Regions from separate parts of the Empedobacter sp. EJD.6dd genome, predicted to be linked through region 1. Evidence: riboswitches for the same ligand, from Rfam matches in the RefSeq annotation. Region 1 holds a riboswitch; each other region holds the start of a gene.
What was found. Region 1 has a riboswitch for S-adenosylmethionine ahead of AC2I98_RS02250 (homocysteine S-methyltransferase family protein). Riboswitches for the same ligand answer to the same signal wherever they lie in the genome.

Region 1 (8,180 bases):
TAAATCAAATTTTAAGGTAGAAAAAAAGCAATCAAAAAACTCATCAACCCTACTCCAATCATTCCGTTTAAGATTACGAAAGCAATTGAAGAATTTATTTTCGGAAATAATCGTTGAAAAATAAAACCAAATCCTAAAAAAAATAAGATTAATAACGTTGATAATACTAATTGAACAATCATTATTTACCTAACAATCTTGATGTTACATGATTACTAAATGTTTCAATTTCTTTTGTATCAAGAAATTCAACAGTCATTGTTCCATCAAAATCTTCTACAGAAAGCACTTTAATATTATCATTTAATTGAATATTCTTTGAATTTAAATACTTAAGAAATTCATCTGAAGAACCTGTTACAGCACAAATCTCAACTAAATCTCCTTGTTTAAATTCAGCTAATTTTTTATAATTAATTTGTTCAACATTACCATTTTTATCGGGAATAGGAGAACCATGCGGATCTAATTTGGGATAATTTAATAATTCATCCATTTTATCAAAAAAAGAAGAACTCTGAATATGCTCTATTTGCTCTGCTATTTCATGAACTTCTTCCCATCCAAATCCCATTTTATCTACCAAAAACATCTCTGTTAATCGATGTTTTCTCACAATTAAAGAAGCTTTCAAAATTCCTTTATCAGACAACCTAAGTGGTTTATATGATTCATAAATAACCAATTCTTTTTCGGCTAATTTTTTCATCATACTATTTACAGTAGGCATTTTTATTTCCAAATGCTTACTCAAATCTTTCACATTCACTTCTCCATTGCCGTTTCCTGACAAATGAAATAAGGCTTTAAGGTAATTCTCTTCGACTAATGAATTCATAGAACAAATATAGTTGAAAATTAAACAAATATTTTAAATTCACTTTTAATAATATTTTTGTTAGATTTGTCTAACTTTTTAATTTGAATAATATTTAATCCTTATGAAAATAATCTTAAGCACAACTCTCACTCTATTATCTATCTTTTCTTCTGCTCAATTTATTAAAAACGACAGTATAATCAGAAAGGATTCAACCGAAAATTTAGATGAAATAGTTGTCACAGGAACAATGAAAGCCGTCAGAAAATCTGAAAGTCCAGTTCCTATAGAAATTTATTCGGCAAAATTCTTTCAAAAAAATCCTTCACCTTCACTTTTCGATGCTGTACAATTAATAAATGGCGTTCAACCTCAACTAAATTGTAATGTTTGCAACACTGGAGATATACATATAAACGGAATGGAAGGTCCTTATACTATGATTTTGATTGACGGAATGCCCATTGTTTCATCTTTATCAACTGTTTATGGATTGAGCGGAATTCCAAATTCTTTAGTAGATCGAATCGAGGTTGTAAAAGGTCCAGCATCTTCTCTTTATGGAACAGAAGCAATGGGTGGAATAATCAATGTGATTACAAAATCTCCTAAATCAGCACCTAAATTATCAATAGATTTTTTCACTACATCATGGTTAGAAACCAATATAGATGGTGGTTACAAATACAAATTAAACGAAAAAACAAATGCTTTATTTGGTTTTAATTATTTCAAATATGGAAATAAAAAAGACACTAACAACGATGGTTTTACCGATGTTACACTTCAAGACCGAATTTCACTTTTTAATAAATTTGATTTTGAACGAAAAGAGAGTAGAACTGCTTCTGTAGCTCTTCGTTATTTATACGAAGATCGCTGGGGAGGTGAAATGGATTGGGAACGAAAACTGCATAGAGGAAGTGACAAAATGTACGGAGAAAGTATTATGACAAATCGATTTGAAGCAATTGGAATGTATCAATTACCGCTAAAAGAAAAAATTATGACACAATTTTCTTATAATTTTCATCAACAAAATTCATTTTATGGACCCGAATCATATCAAGGAAAACAACAAGTATTTTTTGCTCAAACATATTGGGATAAAATAATTGGTAAACATAGTATTTTATTAGGTTCATCTTTTAAATACACCTATTACGATGACAATACACGAGGTACTGGTGAATATGATGTGGATAATAATCTTATCAAGAACAATCCAATGAACACACCGATTCCTGGAATTTTTATACAAGACGAATGGACATTGAATTCCGCAAATAAACTTTTAATCGGTTATCGATTTGATTACGATCAAACACATAAAAGTATTCATTCACCAAGAATTGCGTACAAATTTTCACCTTCTACATATCATATTTTTAGAGCAAGTTTAGGAACAGGATATCGTGTAGTAAATGTATTTACAGAAGATCACAGAGCATTAACTGGAGCAAGACAAGTTGTATTCGAAAACGAATTAAAACCCGAAAAATCTTTTAATGTAAATATCAATTATGTTTATAAAATACCTACTAGTTTCGGAGCTTTTAATTTTGATTTAACTACTTTCTACTCCTATTTTACAAATAAAATTATTGCCGATACAGATACTGATGAAACTAAAATTATTTATGATAATTTAAATGGTCATGCTATTTCAAAAGGAATTTCTTTAAACATTGATGCTACTTTTGATTTTCCTTTAAAAATTCTAATTGGCACTACCTATATAGATGTTTATAAAAAAGAGGAGAATGTAAAAGAAGTGCAATATCATGCTCCAAAATGGTCTGGAAATTTCTTAGCAACTTATACATTCAGAAATAAGTTTGTGCTTGATTTCACAACTAATTATAATGATAAAATGAGGTTACCTCACGTTGAAAATGACTATCGTCCAGAATATTCTAAACCAACTTTTATTGCAAATATTCAATTAAGTAAATCATTTAAAAACAATATTGAAATCTATGGTGGAATCAAAAATATTTTTAATGTTTTACCAAAAGGCGATGTCATCGCGCGTTGGTGGGATCCGTTTGGAGAACCTGGAAATGGTGTTACACCACCAAAAGGGAGAAATGATGTAATTTTTGAGCCAAATGATTATAGTTATACACCTATGCAAGGAACTCGAGGTTTTATAGGTATTCGGTTTAATTTAAAGTCATGAAATATTTAATTTTACTATTAATTACATCAAATCTTCATGCTCAAATTGTATTAGAAAAATTTAATACAATTTTTGATGAGAACCCTAAACCAATTCTACTCTTTTTTTCTACAAATTGGTGTAGTTACTGTATGATACAAAAGAAACAAATAGAAAAAGATGTTGAATTACTTCAGATTTTAAATAATAAAATTTATTTTATTGAATTAAATGCAGAAGCAAAAGAGCCTATTATTTTTCTAAAGAAAGAATATAAATCGAACGGAAAAATTCATTCATTTTTAGAAGAATTTATTGATAAAAATGAACAAATTAGTTATCCTTTTTGGGTATTAATCTCAAAAGATTTAGAAATAAAAATGACTTATTCTGGTTTAATAAAAGCTAAAAATATCCATATTTTATTGAAAACTTATTTTGATGATATAAAATAAATAAAGCCTCAAAAAAAAAATTCTTGAGGCTTTATAATCACAAATTTTACTCAAAAGCTATAATCGAAAGTGTTGAGTTTTCAATAATCTCTTTTTGTTTGAGCTTTTCTATATCAATCACACCAACAATATGATTGTAATTTTTACTTTGATAACGTTCTTCTATTTCATCAAAAAATTCAGAAACATCATCGTTTTGATTTTCAAATCCAATATAAATTCGTTTTTTCCCTGTTTGATTAAAAACTCCTTCTTCTTGATTTTCATATTTACGAATCGAATATTTATAATCATATTTCAAAGCTGAAATATCACTCAAAACAGCCGAAGATGTAGGAAAACGTCCTGCTCCTTTTCCATATAAAAATTGTTCATCGGAAAGCGAACTTCCAATCAAAACACCATTATATTCATTGTTTACAAGCGCAATTGTTTTTTTCAAATCAACAAAAGTTGGTAAAATTGTAGATGTTATTTCTCCAGTTTGATGATTGATTTTTGAATTAGCAATCAATTTTATCGTATAGTTTTTTTCTTTCGCGTATTTAAAATCTTCTACCTGTAAAGATGTAATTCCTTTTCGGATAACATTCCCTACTTCAATCTTTTTACCAAAAGCATGCAACGTAATGATCGCTAATTTACTTGTTGCATCAAATCCTTCAACATCAGCAGTAGGATCAGCTTCTGCAAAACCACTTTCTTGCGCAGCTTTCAATGCATCTTGATACGATTCATTTTCATTTGCCATTTTTGTCAAAATGTAATTTGTCGTACCATTTACAATACCAGAAACATAATTCAATAAATCATTATCAAAATATTCTTCTAAATTTCTTATAATCGGAACAGAGCCACAAACAGACGCCTCGTATAAGAACGAAACATTATTTTTATCCTGTAAATCAAGTAATTCTTTGTGATGCTCGGCAATCAATTTTTTATTAGCACTTACTACATGTTTTCCTTTGTTAAATGCTTTTTTGATAATATCATGTGCAGCATCTGAATCAGAAATTAATTCTACGACTACATTTATTTCGTCATCATTTAAAATATCATCAGCATTTGTTGAAAATAATTTTGCTGGTGCATTTCTTTGTTTTGTAGCATCTTTTATAACAATTTTCTTAATAGCGGCATTTAATTGTGGTTTTTCTTCTAAAACTTTATAAATCCCCTCTCCTACAACGCCAAATCCGAATAATCCGATATTTATTTTTTTCATTTATGTATTTCTTTGTTTATTGATTTTATCAGAAAAAAGTGAAGAAAAAAAAATGGTTCAATTGTAAATAAAAACAATTGAACCATTTTAATAAAGAATATTATTGAATGATTGGTTTTTCGTCTTTATTTATCTTCCCTTACAGGATGGAATTAGCACCTTGATTATTTAATCAGGTTGCTAAAGTTTCTTTGGGCCATTTCCCTCCACTTTTCTTGATAAAATGTAATATTTAATGAACTATTTCTGACAGCAAATTTATGGGAAAGAATTCTATATTTCCAAATAAATTTTATTTCAACTCTTTACTATTTTCTAAAACAATGAATTTTCATATTTGTTTTTAGAATTTATTTCTATGAAATATGATATGTGAAAATATTTTTCTATAAAATCGATTTAAAAGAAAAAACAAATCTTAACTTTTTTTCATTAAAAGTCATTTTCATTAATAAAATTCTAAAAACAGATAATTTAAAGTACTGATTAAAATATTTTTTCTAAAAAAATCTATATTTAAAGAATTATTTTCATAACAAATATTCAAAAAAGACCTATTTTGGAATTTAAATAATTTCAAACAAAAATTATTTCTATTAAGCAAATTCAATCTTCTTTTTTTTCATTGTTGATTTTTTTATTCTCAATACTTTAAATAATTTTGCAGATACCTTATGAAGAAAGATGGAGGGATTAGGCCCGTAGATATCTTGGCAACCCAAAGTAAAGTTGGGTGCTACATCCTACTCTAATTGAGAAAGATAAGGAATTACCTCACAATTCTTCCCATAAGGTTTTTAAAATATAGAAAATGACATTAAACGATATACTAAAAGAGCGTATTGTGATTTTAGATGGTGCAATGGGGACAATGATTCAAAAGCACAATTTACAGGAGGAAGATTATCGCGGAGAACGATTCAAAGATTTTCACACTTCTTTAAAAGGAAATAATGACTTATTGGTTTTAACACAACCACAAATCATAAAAGATATACATCGCGAATATTTAGCTGCAGGTGCAGATTTGATTGAAACCAATACATTCAATGCGAATATTATTTCGATGATTGATTATGATATGGTTGATTTAGTTGATGAATTAAATATAGAAGCTGTTCGCTTAGCGAAAGAAGCTTGTGAAGAATTTTCAACACCAGAAAAACCTCGTTTTGTTGTAGGTTCATTAGGACCAACAAATAAGACAGCTTCCATTTCTCCTCAAGTTAATGACCCAAGTTATCGTGACGTCGATTTTGACACATTAGCAAATGTATATTATCGTCAAGCGAAAACAATGTTAGAAGCTGGAGCAGATATTCTATTGGTCGAAACTATATTTGACACATTGAATGCAAAAGCAGCATTTTTTGGAATTCAAGATGCTATTATAGATACAGGAATTAATGTTCCTTTGATGGCTTCTGGTACAATTACAGATAAATCTGGACGTACACTTTCAGGTCAAACTACCGAAGCTTTCTTGATTTCTTTAGAGCATATCGATTTAGTTTCAGTAGGATTAAATTGTGCTTTAGGTGCAACAGATTTGATTCCATATTTAGAAGTAATGGCAGAAAAAGCGCCATTTTATGTTAGTGCCTATCCGAATGCTGGTTTACCAAATGCTTTTGGTGGTTACGATGAAACACCAGAAATGATGCGCGATTTTATTCGTCCTTTCTTAGATAAAAAATTAGTTAACATCTTAGGAGGTTGTTGCGGAACAACACCAGATCACATAAAATTGATGGCAGATTTAGCAAAAGAATATGAACCACGAAAAATTAATGTAGCATGTCAGGCGTAAAAATTCAACTTTCTGGATTAGAACCATTAATTGTACGCGAAAATTCAAACTTTGTAAACGTTGGTGAACGTACAAATGTTACAGGTTCTAAAAAATTCTTGCGATTAATCAAAGAAGAAAAATTTGAGGAAGCTTTGCAAGTTGCCCGCGATCAAGTAGATGGTGGTGCACAAATTATCGACATCAACATGGACGAAGGAATGCTTGACGGCGTTGCTTCTATGGTAAAATATTTACGATTAATTGCTTCTGAACCTGATATTTCGAAAGTACCAATCATGATTGACTCTTCGAAATGGGAAATCATCGAAGCTGGTCTTAAAAATGTTCAAGGTAAAGCAATTGTCAACTCTATTTCTTTAAAAGAAGGAGAAGAATTATTTATCGAACATGCTAAAAAAATCAAACGTTATGGTGCTGCAACTGTTGTTATGGCATTTGATGAAAAAGGTCAAGCTGATAATTACGAACGTCGTATAGAAATCGTAAAACGCTCGTATGACATTTTGGTTAATCAAGTAAAATTTAATCCAAGAGATATAATTTTCGACGTTAACATCTTCCCTGTTGCAACAGGAATGGATGAGCATCGACGCAATGCAATCGACTTCTTCGAAGCGACAAAATGGATAAAAGAAAATCTTCCTCATGCTTTAGTTTCGGGTGGAGTTTCGAATGTTTCGTTTTCGTTCCGTGGGAATAATGCAGTTCGAGAAGCGATGCATACAGCGTTTTTATATCATGCAATCAAACACGGAATGGACATGGGAATCGTCAATCCAGAAATGATTGAGATTTACGATGATATTCCAAAAGATTTATTAGAGCACGTTGAAGATGTTTTATTAGATAGACGTGACGATGCAACAGAGCGACTAATTGATTTTGCAGAAAATCTAAAAGGAATTACCAAAGAAAAGAAAAAAGATGATGCTTGGCGCGAATTACCTTTAGAAAAACGTATAGAAATTGCCTTGGTTAAAGGAATTACTGAATTTATAGATGAAGATACTGCCGAAGCTTTAGATAAAATTCAATCGCCATTACGAGTAATCGAAGGACCTTTGATGGACGGAATGAATGTCGTTGGAGATTTATTTGGAAGTGGAAAAATGTTCTTGCCACAAGTTGTAAAATCTGCACGAGTAATGAAAAAAGCCGTAGCTTATTTAACACCTTATCTAGAAGAAGAAAAGCTAAAAAATAAAACAGATAAAGAACCTTCAAAAATATTGATGGCAACTGTAAAAGGTGACGTTCATGATATTGGCAAAAATATCGTTTCGGTTGTTTTGAGTTGTAATGGTTTCGAAATAATTGATTTAGGTGTTATGGTTTCATCCGAAACAATTTTAGAAGAAGCCAAAAAAAACAATGTAGATGTCATTGGACTTTCTGGGTTAATTACACCTTCTTTAGATGAAATGGTACACGTTGCTAAAGAAATGAAACGTCTTAATCTTGACATTCCTTTAATGATTGGAGGCGCTACAACGTCTAAAGCACATACTGCGGTTAAGATTGCGCCAGAATATGATAAAGCAATTCATGTCTTAGACGCTTCACGTTCGGTAACTATTTGTCAAAAACTAATTGGTTCACAACAAGCTGATCTGTTTACAGAAACAATTACAGATTACACAAAAATTCGTGAAGGATTCTTAAACAGAGCTGTAGCAAAAGAATACCTAACAATTGAAGATGCT
Region 2 (8,180 bases), 500 kb from region 1:
GTTGGTGAATTAGCTTTGGCTGGATATTCTATTGCAAACGGAATTCTAGAAGAATCTACTTTTTTTCGATTTACAATTCCAGAAAATAAAATCGGTCAATTGCAAAAGAATCAAGAAGTAATACTAAAAGTTCCTTATAAAAATAATATGACATTGAAGGGAAAAATTGTTTCGATAAAAGCACTCAATTCTTATGCTAATATCTCAACAGCTTATCCAGATATTGATCAACAACAATCACAATACGAAGTAAAAATTGTTCCTGTTAATTCTAAACAAGCTTCTCAACTACTTACAAAAGCCAATATAATTTTGGATCTTAACGCTAAATAAATTGTGATGAAAACTATTTTTCATTTAATCATACGAGAATTTAAACTCTTTTTCAAGAATCCAGTTTTACCCATTTTATTCTTGGGAGCACCTATTATGTATGGTATTTTGATCGGAAATGTATATAAAAAAGGGAATGTAACCGATTTGCCAATAATTGTTGTAGACGAAGATCATACTACAACAAGTCAGAAAATTATTCAGATGTTAGATGAAAATGAATCAGTGAAAGTTGCTGAAATTTTACCTTCAACATTTGATTCTAAGAATAAAGCTTTAGCAATCGGAGCTGAAGTTGTAATTATAATTCCTCGAAATTTTCAAGCAGATTTACAACAAAAGAAATTACCCGAAATAGCCTATTTTGTGGACGGATCAAATACGTTAACATCTAATACCGCAGCTATTGCAGTTACTACTGTTTTAACAACAATGAAAGCTGGAATTTCAATCGAAACTGCTCGCAAGCAAGGTGTTCCTGAATATGTTGCTACACAAAGTTACGAACCGTTCAAATCAACAATGATTCGACAAAATATCAGAAGTGGAAATTATCTTTATTTTATGCTTCCAGGTGTTTTATTAACTGTTTTACAACAAGTTTTATTATTAGGTTTAGCGCTTTCATTTGCTTCAGAATTTGAGAATAAAACTTTTAATGAATTGGTTTCAAAATCTTCTAATCCATTTACTATTTTATTTGTCAAAACATTTCCTTACTTATTCATGTCAATTTTTATTTTTCTACTTTATTATTGGTTTGGCATGTTTTACAACATGAAATTAGAAACAGAATTTTGGCCATTTTTCACTTCTTCACTTGCATTTATTTTAGCTGTTTGTTTTTTAGGATTTTTGGTTAGTATTATACTACCAAGTCAACTAAAAGCTACAGAAGTTTTAATGGTTGTTGCAACACCAAGTTTTATATTAAGTGGTTTCACTTGGCCATTAAGTCAAATGCCAAAATGGATTCAAGTGATTGCAGATTGTATTCCATTAACACATTATCTGAAAATATTTCGAATTCTTTTTATCGAAAAAGGTGATCCAGCACTAATTCAACCACATTTAAATAATCTAATTGTAATAGGAAGTATTTGCTTTGTCTTATCTTTGGCTCTTTTAATCGTTAAAATAAGAAAAGCTAAACAATCGATCAAGCAAATCGAAACAGAAAAGATTTAATTTCTTTTTTAACTTACAAAACAGATAATAAGCCATGAATTTTCTTACAGTTGAAAATCTAACCAAATCATACGGAATCCGAACTTTATTTGAAGATGTCAATTTTCATGTAAATGAAGGTGATCAAATCGCTTTCGTAGCAAAAAATGGAAGTGGAAAATCTACTTTACTTAAAATTTTAGCAGGATTAGAAACTGCCGACTCAGGTGTTGTTCGTCCAAATAAAGGTGTTAAAATCCTAATGTTAGATCAAAGTGATGATTTTGACGAAAATTTAAAGGGTGAAGAATATATTTTCAATCATTCGAACGAAGTTCTAGATGTTGTTCGTCAATACGACAATATGATTGAGAATGATCCGACAAACCCTGAATTAGTTGAGTTAATGGGGCAAATGGACGTTTTGGATGCTTGGAAAGTTGAGCCTACAATCAAAGAAATTTTATCGAAACTAAAGATTGATTTCTTAGATCAAAAAATTGGAAAACTTTCTGGTGGTCAACGTAAGCGTATTTCATTAGCGAAGTTTTTAATCGATTTGAGTTTCGAAACTGGATATGTTCTTCTAATTTTAGATGAGCCTACCAATCATTTGGATATCGAAATGGTAGAATGGCTTGAATATTTCTTAAATAAAGAAAATAAAACCTTGATTCTAGTAACGCACGATCGTTATTTCTTAGATGCAATTTGTACCAAAATTTTAGAAATGGAGGACAAAACATTGTATGTGCATTCAGGAAATTACGAAACGTATATTACGAATAAAGCGTTACGAATCGAAAATCAAAATGCAACAATTGATAAAGCAAAAAATCTTTACCGTAAAGAAATAGAATGGATGCGTCGTCAACCACAGGCACGTACAACAAAATCTAAATCTCGTATCGATGCATTTTATGATACAGAAAAAGTTGCTAAGCATAAAATTGTAGATCAACAAGTGAAATTAGAGATGGTGATGACACGTTTGGGTCAGAAAATTATCGAGATGGAGCATGTATCGAAAGCATTTGGACAAAAGAAAATTTTAGACGATTTCTCTTACATTTTTGCACGCGGAGGAAAGATTGGTTTAGTAGGAAAAAATGGCGTAGGTAAAACAACTTTCTTAAAAATGCTTGAAGGAATTGAACCTGCTGATAGTGGAGTTATTGAACGTGGAGATACATTAAATATTGGACATTTTAAACAAGATGGAATCGAGTTTAAAGAAGATGAACGTGTTATAGAATTTGTAAAAGATATAGCAGATTTTTTTCCTCTTGCAAGTGGAAAAGAAATGCGTGCAGAGCAGTTCTTAGAAATGTTTTTGTTTACACCAGAACAGCAACATACTTTTATTTCTAAATTAAGTGGTGGTGAGAAAAAACGACTTCAATTATTAGCCATTTTATATAAAAATCCAAACTTTTTGATTCTTGATGAGCCTACAAACGATTTGGACTTGCCTACTTTAACAGTTTTAGAAAGTTTCTTAGAAGAATATCAAGGTTGTTTATTAGTTGTTTCTCACGATCGTTATTTTATGGATAAAGTGGTAGATGAATTGATGATATTTGAGGGAGAAGGTAAAGTTTCTCGTTATATGGGAACGTACACAGAATATCATATCGAGGATAAAAATAAACCAGAAGCTGACGATAAAAAGATTGAAAAGGAAATTGTAGTTCAAGAAAAAGTAGAATCTAAAGAAAAAATAAAGGAAGCAAAACCAAGAAAATTATCGTTCAAAGAGCAACGAGAATTAGACGAAATAAATCAATCTTTACCAATTCTTGAAGCTAAAAAAGAAGAATTAACAAATTTACTTTCCGACCCAAATTTAGGTTATGACAAAATCGCAACTATTGGAGATGAACTACAAAAAATTGTAGACGAATTAGAAGAAAAAGAATTTCGTTGGTTAGAATTAAGCGAATAAAAATATTGAAAAGGAACTTTTTTTGAGTTCCTTTTTTTGTTTTAAAAAATTATTTCTATATTTACTCTATCAATCATCAGGAGTTTCTGAAAAATCAGAACACCAACCGAGCCAAAACCGCGCTACGGTGGTATAGAATGAGGGCAAACGCCAAAATAAAAGGTTATTCTCCACTCTATCCTGTTGTTTTTATCATTAAAAATTGAAACAATGGAAAATCTAAAAAATGAATTTGTCGTATTATTCCGTGAATTAACGGACAATGAATTAATCGAACGCTTTAATCAAACAGTTGGTAACAGCTCGTGGAATTCTGCAAGAAGATGTTACGTAAAAACATTGTTCTGCGAATTGCAATCACGAAATTTTGATTGCACAATTTTAATAAGAGGAAATACCTTTTCGTTACAACACCATGTAAGGTTAAATAAAAATAAATTAGAATATTTAGAATAAATTTCTAAATGACTAATCCAAAAGAATACACCAGAACTACATTTTTCAAGAAGACGCCCTAATTTGTATAAGGATTTTAACGTAAATATAATTAGTTACAGATCCATAAAGTAGTAAAATAATAGAATATTGTATAAGTTAAATCACAATGTAGAGAATAATTCTTTGTTGAATAAAAACTCTAGATTTTTATGAATAAACTCTGTACAACAAAAAAGCTTCAGAACATCTGAAGCTTTTTGTTAATTTATTGTATTGATATAAGCTATTACTTTATCATTAAAAACTTGTGGTTGATCAACATTGACAACATGTCCGCAATCATCTATCACAATTAATTCCGAATTATTTTTATGATTCTTTATTAATTCTTGTATAGAAGGCAAAAACATATGGTCTTCTGCTCCCATTACATAAAGTGTTGGAATATTTAACTCAACTTTTCTAAACCATTTTAATAATGGATTGACATCTGCAGTTAGTTTGAACCATTTCAAAAATTCTTTTTGATACAATTTTTTTGCTTCATTAATGAATAATATTCTCGATTCTTTATGTGTATTTCTTGGCATTATGGCAAAAGCAAATATTCTGTATAGAATAAGATAGGGCAACATATGCTTAAACGTATTTCCAACATTTATCAAAAATTGACATTGAAAATTGATTTTCATAATTGCACCACCCATTACCATAGATCTAAATCTATCTGAATAATCTTCTGCTAATTGTCGAATAACAATAGTACCCAAAGACATACCAACAAAATGAGTTTGCTTGATTTTTAAATGATCTAAAACTTCAATCACATCTTTTGCAACAGATTTGAATGTATAACGTTTTTCGAAAAGTGATTTCAAATTATTTTTAGATCGTCCATGCCCTCTTAAATCCAATAAAAGAATATTAAAATGTTTACGAAATTCACGAATTTGTTTGAACCAAATTGTAGAACTTCCACCGGCTCCATGAACAAAAGTTACCCATTCTGTACTTGTTGGATGAATGTATGTTGTATGTGCTAACAATTTATAGATAATTAGATGTACAAAAATAGACTAAAAACTATGCCAAGCATAATACTTTTGATAATTTTAAGATATATTTAATCTTCATCATCATCGTCAAAGTCAATTGATGTTTTCTTTAAATAAAAAACATCATTCATAACTTCTGCTTTCACATAATTTAATTTTTCTTGTTCTTTTATTCGATCTGTAAATAATGTTCCGATCAAATGATCATATTCATGCTGAAAAATAACAGCTGTAAATCCTTCAACAGTTTCATCATGAAAATTTCCATTTAAATCATAATACTCTAATCGAAGAACTAAACTTCTATACACTTTTCCAAAAATATCTGGAATAGACAAGCAACCTTCTCTTCCGTGACGAACAATGTCTGAATACCACGAAATTCTAGGATTTATGATAAACTCAAAAGGCTCACCTTCTTTATCAAAACGCTGTACCCAAACAGCATTTCTATTGATACCAATTTGCGGAGCAGCAATCCCAACTCCTTTACTTGCTTCATCTTGTACGGTCGCATACATACGATCTGCCAATAATTTTATATTAGGATCTTTTGGATCTATATCAATAGATTGTGCTTTCAAAATTTTAAGGTCAGCCTCCGAAGTAGTCAATAAAACACGAAATGTGTCGTACGATTTTTTTTCTTTTACTAAACTTATTTCAGCTTTAGATAAAGGTTTATAGGTTTTGTTATTCATATTTTTAGATTGAGCAAACAATGCGGTTGAACAAATCAATACTCCGAATGTTATTCTTTTTATCATTTTTTTAAGATTAATCGATCCAGAGAATATTTTCCTGCACCTGATAAAAATAGAACGAAATAATTAATTAAATAGAATAATCCTAATTCTTTTTTACCAAAATCATCTCCAGCATGTACAATAAAAACGGCTACAAACATGGTAATAATTAAAGGAATAGTTGCTAAACGAGTAAAAATTCCAACTAAAACTAAAAATGCACACAAAATCTCAGCAAAAACTGTTAACCCTAATGAAATTTCTGGACCAACTCCAATTGGATCTCCAAATTCGAAATTTCCATTCACTAATTTTTGCAATTTCCCAAAACCATGTGTAAACATGAATCCACCAGCAGCTAAACGAATTAATAACAATGACAGATCTACAAATGCAGGTTGACTTCCTAATAGTTTAAATTTTGTGCTCATTTTTTTAAAATTTTGTCAAATATAAGTTCTTGTTTTTACGTTGACATTTAAATAAGTTAAGAAATCAATATTTTTCAATTAATTTTGATTAATATTTCAATAAACGAATTAAAAAACACAACATATGTTAAAAAACATTGCTTTAATTACCTTATTTATTTCTGGTTTAGCATTTGCACAAAAATCAGAATTAGATCAAAATGATATTCTTGGACACCCAAATTATATAGAAGAATCGATGCAAAAAGCGCGTATTCGAGTGATGCAAATTGAAGGTTATGATTTAGAATATTATACTAAATCAACTTATAATAAAGATGGAAATCCGATAAAAAGAGAATATTTTGATGAAGCTGGAAATAAAACTTTTTCAGAATCATTTAATTATAACGAATCAAACAAATTAATTTCTCGTGAATTGAAGAGTAATGATGAGAGTTTAATCTTTAATTTCGATTATGAATATAATTCAGAAGGTTATATCGTAACTAAAAGTGAAAATGATGTAAATGTTTTAAAAACGGAATATAAATTAAATCAAAATCAACAAATTACATACGAAAGAGAAACAAATTTACTGGAAGATGCAGATGTTTTTATTGAAAAAAATTATCAATTTCAAAATGGTTTTTTAGTTAAAACACAAGTAAAATACAACCAAGGATCATATACTTTAAATTATAAAAATGATACAAACGGTAATCCAGTCGAGGAAATTTATATAGGAAAAGACAATAAACAAGTCAATAAATATCTAAGAAAATTTGATGCTAATAATAATATTATAGAAGAAACTACACTTGATGAAACTGGAAAAGTGAAGAATATCTCAACGATTAAATATCAATACGATGATCATAAAAATTGGATCAAAAGAACACAATATGTGAAAAATTTTGACCAACCAATTTCAAATACAACAAGAACAATTCGTTACTAATCTATAGAAGAGCCATATAATTTGGCTCTTTTTTATTTGATTATTTAACTAAATGTTATTAAATTTAGTCAAATCAATCATTTATCTAAATCGATTATGATAAAAAATGTACAAGAATTTAACCGACTTTTTCAATTATATCAAAAAGATAATCGTTTCAATTTGTACATAAACGATTATCCAAAAAATGAATTTGCCCTTCAGTTTTGTACAGATGAAATTGAAGAATTGAATCTCGAATATGTAGATTCTTCTACTAATTCAATCAAAAAAATTCATGATTATCGTACTAAATTAAGTGAATACTTTCCAGCAGAAGAATTATCTACATTAGAAATTAAGTCTATTTCAGGTTATTTTAGTCGTTATGATTTTTATTTTTTAACAAAGGAAAATACATTTATTTTTAATTTTATACAACGCGATTTTTTATCTCAATTGATTGATATTCTTTTAGCAGAACTAGATTGTAATTTTATTAGCCGTCTTAAAACTGAACTATTGATCAATTTGGAATACGATTGATAAATTTCTGTTAATTTATTTTAAACGTCATCTTATGGCAGTTTATTTTTTTTGCTTTGTAAAAAGCAATGATAGATGAATTTTGATAGAATTAACGAAAAACTAAGCATTTTAGCTGATGCAGCAAAGTATGATGTTTCTTGTTCTTCGAGTGGAAGTAAACGAAAAAACACAAATAACGGGCTAGGAAATGCATCGCAATCTGGAATTTGCCATTCATTTACAGAAGATGGTCGCTGTGTTTCATTACTAAAAATTCTTTTAACCAATCATTGTATTTACGATTGTGCTTTTTGTGTTTCCAGAAAAAGCAACGATGTAAAACGTGCCGCATTTACGGTACAAGAAGTAGTTGATTTGACCATTAATTTTTATCGACGAAATTACATAGAAGGATTATTCTTGAGTTCTGGAATCTTTAAAAATGCTGATTTTACAATGGAACGTTTGCTTTTGATTGCGAAAAAGTTACGTTTAGAAGAGAATTTCAATGGCTATATTCATCTTAAAACTATTCCTGGAGCAAGTCCAGAATTATTAAGAGAAGCAGGTTTATATGCTGATCGTATGTCGATTAATATGGAGATGCCAACTGAACAA
Region 3 (8,180 bases), 530 kb from region 1:
ATATGGATCTCCTTGTAAATGGAGAAGTTTAGCAAAAGCAGGTTCTGTTTTGTATCCATTTTTCTTGAGTTGTATGATGTTATTTTTGAACTCCTTTCCGAACTTTTCTAATACCTGCGCTTCGATCAACATATGACGATAAGCATTTTGTTCAGTAGGTTTTTTATGCTCTAAATAGATCTCAATTTCGAATGATTCAATAAAGAAATTACACGTCAAACACGCTTTATTATTACTAATTTGTTGATTGATTTTAAAATCAGTATAGGTAGAAAACTGCTCAATTAAATAACTTTCAGCCTTGTCAAAATCTATTGCTTCACCAACAATATCAATATCACTATTTTCGATATTTATTTCAATTGGAATTGTTCCTACAACAATCGGTTGATATTCATTCAGTATCTCTAAAACACGATGCGTTTTAAGTAGATGATAAACGTTTTGTTGCAGCTCATTTCCGTTTTTTAAATAGGTGATGTCGAGAAAATTGTGCATTATTTTATCCTCATCATCGTGACCAAAGAAGTAGCAGCGTGTGTTTCTTTACCTGTTTCTTCGTTTATTACATAAATCTCAGTTCGTATGGTACTAATTTTTTTACCACCTTTTATCACATACGCTTTCGATAACAAATAATCGCCCAAAGCTGGTCTCAAATAGTTAACCTTTAGCTCAACGGTTACCACATAACAATCATCCTCATAATGAGAAACTGCCGCATAACCAGACGAAACATCAACCAAAGAAGCAATCATCGCACCGTTAAACATACCATGTTTGCGCGTCATCATGTCTTGTTTTGGAATTTTGATTGATACAAAATCCGTTTCACATTCGATAAGCGATGCGTTATAAAACTTTAAAGTTTCTGAACGATTAAAACTTGCTTCGATAAGTTGTCTTTTTTCAGACGTCATAAAAAATACTTTCAACAAATATAAAGATTTGTTGAAAGTAAAATTAGGTTAAGCAGTTACGTTATTCAAGTTTTCTTCTCTGATAATTTTATTTTGATGAGACAGAATAACTTTATCTAAACCACGATAAAAGTTACCTTTGTCTACTGTAATCACTAAATTGTTTTGCGGAATTTGTTGAATAATTTTTTCATTCGGAAAATGCTGTTTGCTATTTTTAAACGTGATAAAAACATCTTGCTCTGTTAAATTTTTAATCTCATCTTCCGAAATAATTTCTACCACGTCATAAGGCAAATAAAGCTGATCATAGATATAATGAAATGTTTTAAGACGCTTTCCGTTCAGCTCTTTGCTATGTTGTAAGAAGTTACGCAAACGATGCACAATCGCATAAAAATTACCAACCAAAGGCGGTTTCGGAATATTACGCTCAAACAAACAACCATCAATTAAGCTAAGTGGTAATTTTATCGTTAATTCATCTGTTTTCGCATTATAAAGATGACGATAATCTAATCCTCTTTTCTTAAACTCTTCTACAATATGCGCTTTTAAATCAGCATTGTTAATAGGTAATTGTTGGTTAATAAACTCAACCAATTTTTCGTCAGAAATAGGAGCTAAATTAAGCTCAGAAATGTTTTGAGACATACAATAAATAGTTAAAATAAAACAATTATTGTATTTCGAGAATAGGGGATTTTTCGTTGTTTTTGGATGAACTCCCGTATTATTTTACCACCGTGGAGACTTCTCTCGGTTGGTATCGTTTTCTACGATTCGAAATACAAGGTAAAAGTACACAAAAAATCGAGAAATAGAAAATTTTACAAATAATTAAGAAAATTTTAATTGTTTGCCGAAAATTATTTTATACATTTGAATAACAAAGTAATTAAAAAATGAAGTTTACGTGCTTATATATGTCGATTCGCAAACAGGTTTGGAATATCCAGACGTGGGAATGTCATGTATACTAAAAAGAGATTTTATTTTTTAATATATTTTATAATTCCCTGTCGAGTGTCGATGGGGAATTTTTTTTGACTAAAAGAAAACAACAATTACCCATATAAAATTAAAAACAATGCAAAGTTTACAACAAGTAACAATCCCAGTTTGGCCCTTAGAGGACAATACAATTTTAAACAATGTTTCGGTAACATTTCAACTATTTGGGCTTCCATTAGGAACAGCACCAGTTATTTTGATTAATCATTCCTTACACGGAGATTCAGATTGTACCTTTCATTGGGATGGTGTCATGGGAAAAAACAAAGCGATTGATTTGAATGAGTATACGGTAATTAGTATAGATATTCCTGGAAATGGTGTTTCAGAAACCATCAAGTACGATTATATTCCACGCGATCATATCACAGCACGCGATGTGGCGGTGTTGTTTTGGTTAACGTTATTTGAGTTGGAAGTACAAGAAATTTTTGCCATTATTGGTGCAGATTTAGGTGGAGGATTAGCGTGGGAAATGGCATGTTTGTTCCCAAATAAGGTGCTCAATATTATTCCGATAGCAGCAAGTCCTAAGACAACAGATTGGTTGGTAAAAGAGCCTACTGCAAAAAGTGAGTACCTAAAATCTATTTTCTATTCAATAGATATTTCACGTAACAGAGGCGATATTTTAGAAGTTTCGCAATACATCAAATCAAAAATACATGTGATTTATGTGAAGAACGGAAATTTGTTCAATAAAGCCGAATTGAAACGTTATTACGCCAAACTGCAAGAGTTTAACAAACATGTGCAGTTTCATGAAATAGAACAAATAGAAGACAACGAATTACTAAAAGCAAACATCGATAAGGTTGAAAAAATAGTAGACGGTATCCTCGAAAAAGAGTTTATTAATAATGTCGCATAAAAACTAAAGCTCCTATGAAGGAGCTTTTTTTGATATTTTTAGGTAGTATCACACAAACTGTGTAAGAAGAAAAGTTATTCTGAAAAATTATGAGCCTTACAGCTCAAATAATTTTTCGGAGATAACTTTTTATTATTTTTAAACGTTACATAGTTATGATCGACAAAGAAGATTTATTAAACAGTAAGGATTTTTACAAGTCCTTTAAGAATGGAGAGGATTTAACATCTTTCTTCAAGGAGCTGCACAAGAAAGCAGTTGAACATATGTTGGATGCTGAACTAGATAGTCATCTAGACAATGAAAAACATGCCAGAAGCAAAGATGGAAATTATCGAAACGGACATGACTCCAAGAAAATAAAATCCGCTTTTGGTGAATCAGAAATTAAGGTTCCTCGTGATAGAAAAGGCAGTTTTGAACCTGCTTTAGTTCCTAAAAGACACAATATTATCGATGGTTTAGAAAATATTATTATTTCATTTTATGCCAAAGGAATGAGTGTTTCGGACATCGAAGAACAGATTCGCGAGATGTACGATTTTGATATTTCAACATCAACAATATCACGAATTACTAACGCTGTTGCTAGTGAAGTTGTTGCTTGGCAAAACCGACCGTTAGACGATTTATACTTGATTGTTTGGATGGATGGAATTGTTTTTAAAGTTCGAGAAAATTCAAAAGTCATCAATAAAACCATTTATTTAGCCGTTGGTTTAAACCGAGAGGGAAGAAAAGAAGTGTTAGGCATGTGGCTTGGAAAGAATGAGAGTTCCAGTTTTTGGATGAGTGTTTTGACCGATTTAAAAGCTCGTGGTGTTGAAGATATTCTCATTACAGCAACCGATAATTTGAACGGATTTACCCAGACTATTCGCTCTGTTTTTCCAGAATCGCAAACTCAAATTTGTGTAGTTCATCAGATTAGAAACGCTTGCAAATATGTGGTTTGGAAAGACAGAAAAGAGTTTTCTGCCGATATGAAACACATTTATACAGCACCCAACAAAGACGCCGCAAAAGCTGCTTTGGACGATTTTGCAACAAAATGGGAAAGTAAATATTTGTACGCCATTCAATCCTGGAGAAATAATTGGGATGAATTAACCGTATTTTTTGAATTTCCGCTAGAAATCCGTAAAATCATTTACACCACTAATTTAATTGAAAATCTAAACGGAAAAATTAGAAAATACACTAAAAATAAAATGTCATTTCCTACCGATGATGCTGTCTTAAAGTCTGTTTATCTGGCACTCAAAGAGTCCACTAAAAAATGGACTATGCCAATCCATAATTGGGGAATTGTTTTAAACCAATTTATGCTTATTTTTGAAAATAGGCTCAGATTATAAAATCTAAGCCCTAACTTTTCTACTTACACACTTGATGGGATAGTGTCTATTTTTCCACTATTTTTTCTAATTACATTTTTATAATAGTTATCCTTTTTTAATTGCGAATTAATTTGCGCGGATAATATATTTTCTATATCGTAAGCAAAAGTTCTTGCTGTGTGATTAATTGTAAATCTTATACGACCTTGATTAGGTAATAAAAATGAAGGTATATCTACATTAATATCTTTTATAGTTTCAATATTAGATATTATTACTAATTCTATTTCTTGCTTTTCCCAATGATCTTTATCTTGGAATTTAATTAGGTATGTCCAATTAAGCTTCACAGCTTCGGAGATTACGGGTTTTATTTCATTATAAGTTTCTAGTTCTGTTATTGAATTTAAAGTAACTTCAGAGTTGTCATCATAATAAATGTTAGCTAAAAATTGAATTAATCTTCCATTATTTTGTTGGGTGATTCGTTGTGTAATTAAATTATGAAAATTTTGTAAATCAGATATGTGTAACTCAAAATTTCCGTAAATTTTTTTACTTAACGATTGAGGCTTGCCCAATAAACTTTTGATGAATTCAGTAAATTCAGGACCTTCATACGGAATGGTAAGAAACCCTTTTGAAAAGTTATGTTCTTCACTTTCAGTTTTTATTGTGATTTTATTATTCATATTAATAATTTTTATAATGGTAATGTTAGTTGATGTTTTATATATCCCCCAAAGATACCAAAATCTCTTTACAAAACCCTTTATTGAAAAACTACAATCCTCCCACTTTCGGTTGTACTATTTCAGCACTTTTACCTCTCCATCTACATATTCATAATCCCAACTAGATTCTGAAAGACTAAGAGTAGGTTTCCCATCTTGGTCATATTCACTTGTTTGTATTTTACGAAAGTTATTTTTAGACAAAGATTTATAATACAAGTCTGTAAAAACACCTAAGTTTTGAAATGGGTTTTGCGATTGATCATAATTAGAGAAAGTGGTTACTTTGCGCTCTTTCTTCTTGTAATCAATGTAAGGAGGGACACTTTCATCATAAAAATCATAGTCAGCATCTCTGTAAACCAAACTATCTAAATTTCCTTTTGCATTAAAGTAAAAATCTCTACGACTTCTCAAATCATTTGTAAAATAATGATCGGTCACCAGAAAATCGATGTATTTTATCTGGTTGTTTTCATAAACATAGACATATTTTTCTGTATAGTTTGGTCTTGCCTTGTAAGTTAAAGTAGCCTCAGAAATTTGTTGACCTTTCAACTTATAAACGTGTGTATCATTCGGATATTGATACCAATCTAATTTAGAAAACTTAGTTAGGCTTGCAGTTTTATTAGTATAACTTACATTAGTTTCAAATGATTTAGAGAAGAAGGTTCTATAACCAGTCGCTATGCCAGTTTGTATCCACTCACCAATTCGTTTGGTTACTTTATTGTTTTGATATTCAAATTTTATTGTATCATATCCATCAATAGTAGCTATAAAATAACCTTTCGGATAGGCAGTAAAAGCACTATTTTCAACAGGTATTATGACATCATCTTCATTATTGCACGACCATAATAAAATAAGTGGTAATAAGTAAAGGAATTTTTTCATCGTGTTATTTTAGTTCAGTTTATTCAAAATGAATATTGAGTTTATTTCTTTCCCAAAGATATCAAAAATTTCTTATCAAACCCTTTATTGTAAAACTACAATCTTCCAAATTTCCTTCGACTCATCTTCGTGTTTTGTTCGACAATTGTTCGAGAAAAGTTGCTGTTTTCCCATACTTTGTCGAACAATCCTCGAAGCATCCTCGAACGATGGTCGAACAAGACCAAAATCGACTAAAAATGTGTTTTCTTTTTAACTATGATGAATAGGGAGTTAGCGAGGTTTTTGTTTTTACTCAAAAGTAGTATTGTTCAAAAAGCAACTGGACAAACGTGGACAAATGTGGACAAACGTGGACAATTTCGGATACAAAAAGGTGATTTTGTAAAACCTATGCTTTTACGTGCTAACTTTATGATTATTAATATTTAAAACAAGTAATTATGGCACAAATTAAAAAAGGAATCCTTGGCGGATTCTCAGGTAAAGTAGGGACAGTAGTGGGCGTAAACTGGCGTGGAAAGGACATTATACGCAGTTTACCAAAGGTAGCTAAAAGAGTGCCGAGTGATCGGCAGCTTTTACAACGATTCAAATTTAAGAAGGTGATTAGCTTTTTGCAACCTATTCGTCCTATTCTTAATCTGTATTTTGGGAACAAAACTGGCTTGTTATCGCGCTATAATGTGGCGATGTCGTACACGATAAACAATGCATTGGATGTGGTAGACGATTTACCTGTACTTGTAATGGAGCGCGTGTTGGTATCTAAGGGCGATTTGGTTGGTTTTTTACAGCCATCGATAGAATCTTCTGGTACAAATATTTTTAGTATAAATTGGGCAGATAATTCTGGTCAAGGGAATGCGAATGCTGCAGATGTTGTAAATGTTATTTGTTATTGCGAGGAATTGAATTCGTTTGAGGTGTATCAAAATATAGAAACACGCGGCGCGATGATTGTGGATATTTTGTTGTCGAATATTTACACGGGTAAAAAGGTTGACTTTTGGGCATTCTTAAATAAAGAGGGCGGTGCAATGGCGAGTACGAGTATTTATCTTGGCGAGCATACGGTGGTATAGGTGGTGTTTTTTGTTAAGCTGAATTTATTTCAGCTTCTCATTCAGTTAATAAATTATTGTGTGTGATTCTGAAACGAGTTCAGAATAATGTTAGTAGCCGCTAATTCGAGTGATTTTTGAAATGATGCATGAGTAAATTCACCAAAAATATTGTATCGAGAATAAAGTTTTTGATGATAAAGTTTTATTCTCGATGCAATTTTCTTTTGTTATAGAATCGAAAATAACTCGAATTGACGAATTTTAATTCATATAGAGAAAAGATTTCTTTTTATGATATGTAGGTTTTTGTTGTAAATATTTGGTATTTAGGTTATTGTATTGTAGATTAGTGAGTCATATTAATTTAAAAGTTCAATGAATGATGATTCATTTTTACGCAAAGATGGAGAGACATTGAAGGAAATGAGACTCCTGTTATTGGAACTGCAAAAAACGCAACTGTTTATTGTAGAAAATCAGAAATTCTATGACAATGCAGATTTAAGAAGTTTGCTTAACGTGAGTGACAGAACGTTGTATAGGTTGAGGAAAATGAATAAGATTCCTTTTTTTAAGTTGGGTAATAAATATTATTATCCGAAAGAATTTTTTAATAAACAAGCTCTTAATTAAGGGCTTTTTTTGTGCGGTAGGGTTCGTGTTCAAATGTTTTATTAATGGTTTTTACTTCTATGTTTTTTGATATTTAATGAAAAATTACGTGGTATAGGCTTTTTTGTTATATTAGCCATACTGGTTTATCCATTTGATAATTAGTATTATAGATAATTTGTTTTAAGTATTTTAAAAATTAGGTTATGAATAAAAGCTTTACTTACTATTTAACAACATTTGTTATTAAATTAAAAGGGATTAAGAGTGCCTTTTCAACATCTCCTATTGATTATTTGAGATTGAGAAAAGATGATGTTTATTCTCCTAATGGTAGATTTTATAAGAGGGATAAGATTTTGAACTTTTCGGTATTAGATACAAAAATTACTCAAATAGAAAAAAGTAATAAAACGGATAAGTTGTTGATTTATCTTCATGGCGGTGCATTTGTATCAGGGCCTATGCAACACCATTGGGATACGATAGAAACTATATCAAAAAAAACAGATTATACTATTTGGATGTGTGTATATCCGAAAGCACCTGAATATAAAATAGATAAAATATCAATAAATATTGATGAAATATATCAAAAAGCATTAATTAATTATAAAAGTAGTAACATTATATTGATGGGAGATTCGGCAGGTGGTACTCTAGCTATTTCACTTACACAAAGATTGATTGCAAATAATAGACACCTTCCTTCTAAATTGATA

Region 2: it holds a riboswitch for S-adenosylmethionine, as region 1 does, so the genes downstream of both, AC2I98_RS04650 (hypothetical protein) here and AC2I98_RS02250 (homocysteine S-methyltransferase family protein) in region 1, are expected to answer to the same signal.
Region 3: it holds a riboswitch for S-adenosylmethionine, as region 1 does, so the genes downstream of both, AC2I98_RS04785 (hypothetical protein) here and AC2I98_RS02250 (homocysteine S-methyltransferase family protein) in region 1, are expected to answer to the same signal.

The regions. Positions count from the first base shown of each region.
Region 1 is NZ_CM170667.1:489,334-497,513, reverse strand. It holds gene AC2I98_RS02280 (LIC_10190 family membrane protein) at 1-8, opposite strand, end outside; gene AC2I98_RS02275 (hypothetical protein) at 12-182, opposite strand; gene AC2I98_RS02270 (metal-dependent transcriptional regulator) at 182-838, opposite strand; gene AC2I98_RS02265 (TonB-dependent receptor plug domain-containing protein) at 942-3,002, shown strand; gene AC2I98_RS02260 (thioredoxin fold domain-containing protein) at 2,999-3,436, shown strand; gene AC2I98_RS02255 (homoserine dehydrogenase) at 3,483-4,664, opposite strand; SAM riboswitch class I at 4,791-4,889, opposite strand; SAM riboswitch class I at 5,334-5,432, shown strand; gene AC2I98_RS02250 (homocysteine S-methyltransferase family protein) at 5,476-6,474, shown strand; gene metH (methionine synthase) at 6,462-8,180, shown strand, end outside.
Region 2 is NZ_CM170667.1:994,284-1,002,463, forward strand. It holds gene AC2I98_RS04635 (HlyD family secretion protein) at 1-333, shown strand, start outside; gene AC2I98_RS04640 (ABC transporter permease) at 340-1,521, shown strand; gene AC2I98_RS04645 (ABC-F family ATP-binding cassette domain-containing protein) at 1,556-3,445, shown strand; SAM-I-IV-variant riboswitch at 3,514-3,613, shown strand; gene AC2I98_RS04650 (hypothetical protein) at 3,656-3,901, shown strand; gene AC2I98_RS04655 (alpha/beta fold hydrolase) at 4,144-4,929, opposite strand; gene def (peptide deformylase) at 5,007-5,705, opposite strand; gene AC2I98_RS04665 (DoxX family protein) at 5,702-6,115, opposite strand; gene AC2I98_RS04670 (hypothetical protein) at 6,240-7,055, shown strand; gene AC2I98_RS04675 (hypothetical protein) at 7,152-7,580, shown strand; gene AC2I98_RS04680 (putative DNA modification/repair radical SAM protein) at 7,656-8,180, shown strand, end outside.
Region 3 is NZ_CM170667.1:1,014,623-1,022,802, reverse strand. It holds gene AC2I98_RS04795 (DUF4269 domain-containing protein) at 1-498, opposite strand, end outside; gene AC2I98_RS04790 (PaaI family thioesterase) at 498-938, opposite strand; gene AC2I98_RS04785 (hypothetical protein) at 969-1,574, opposite strand; SAM-I-IV-variant riboswitch at 1,623-1,717, opposite strand; gene AC2I98_RS04780 (alpha/beta fold hydrolase) at 2,011-2,805, shown strand; gene AC2I98_RS04775 (IS256 family transposase) at 2,961-4,163, shown strand; gene AC2I98_RS04770 (hypothetical protein) at 4,187-4,837, opposite strand; gene AC2I98_RS04765 (hypothetical protein) at 4,955-5,779, opposite strand; gene AC2I98_RS04760 (hypothetical protein) at 6,038-6,211, shown strand; gene AC2I98_RS04755 (DUF6266 family protein) at 6,223-6,864, shown strand; gene AC2I98_RS04750 (helix-turn-helix domain-containing protein) at 7,222-7,479, shown strand; gene AC2I98_RS04745 (alpha/beta hydrolase) at 7,665-8,180, shown strand, end outside.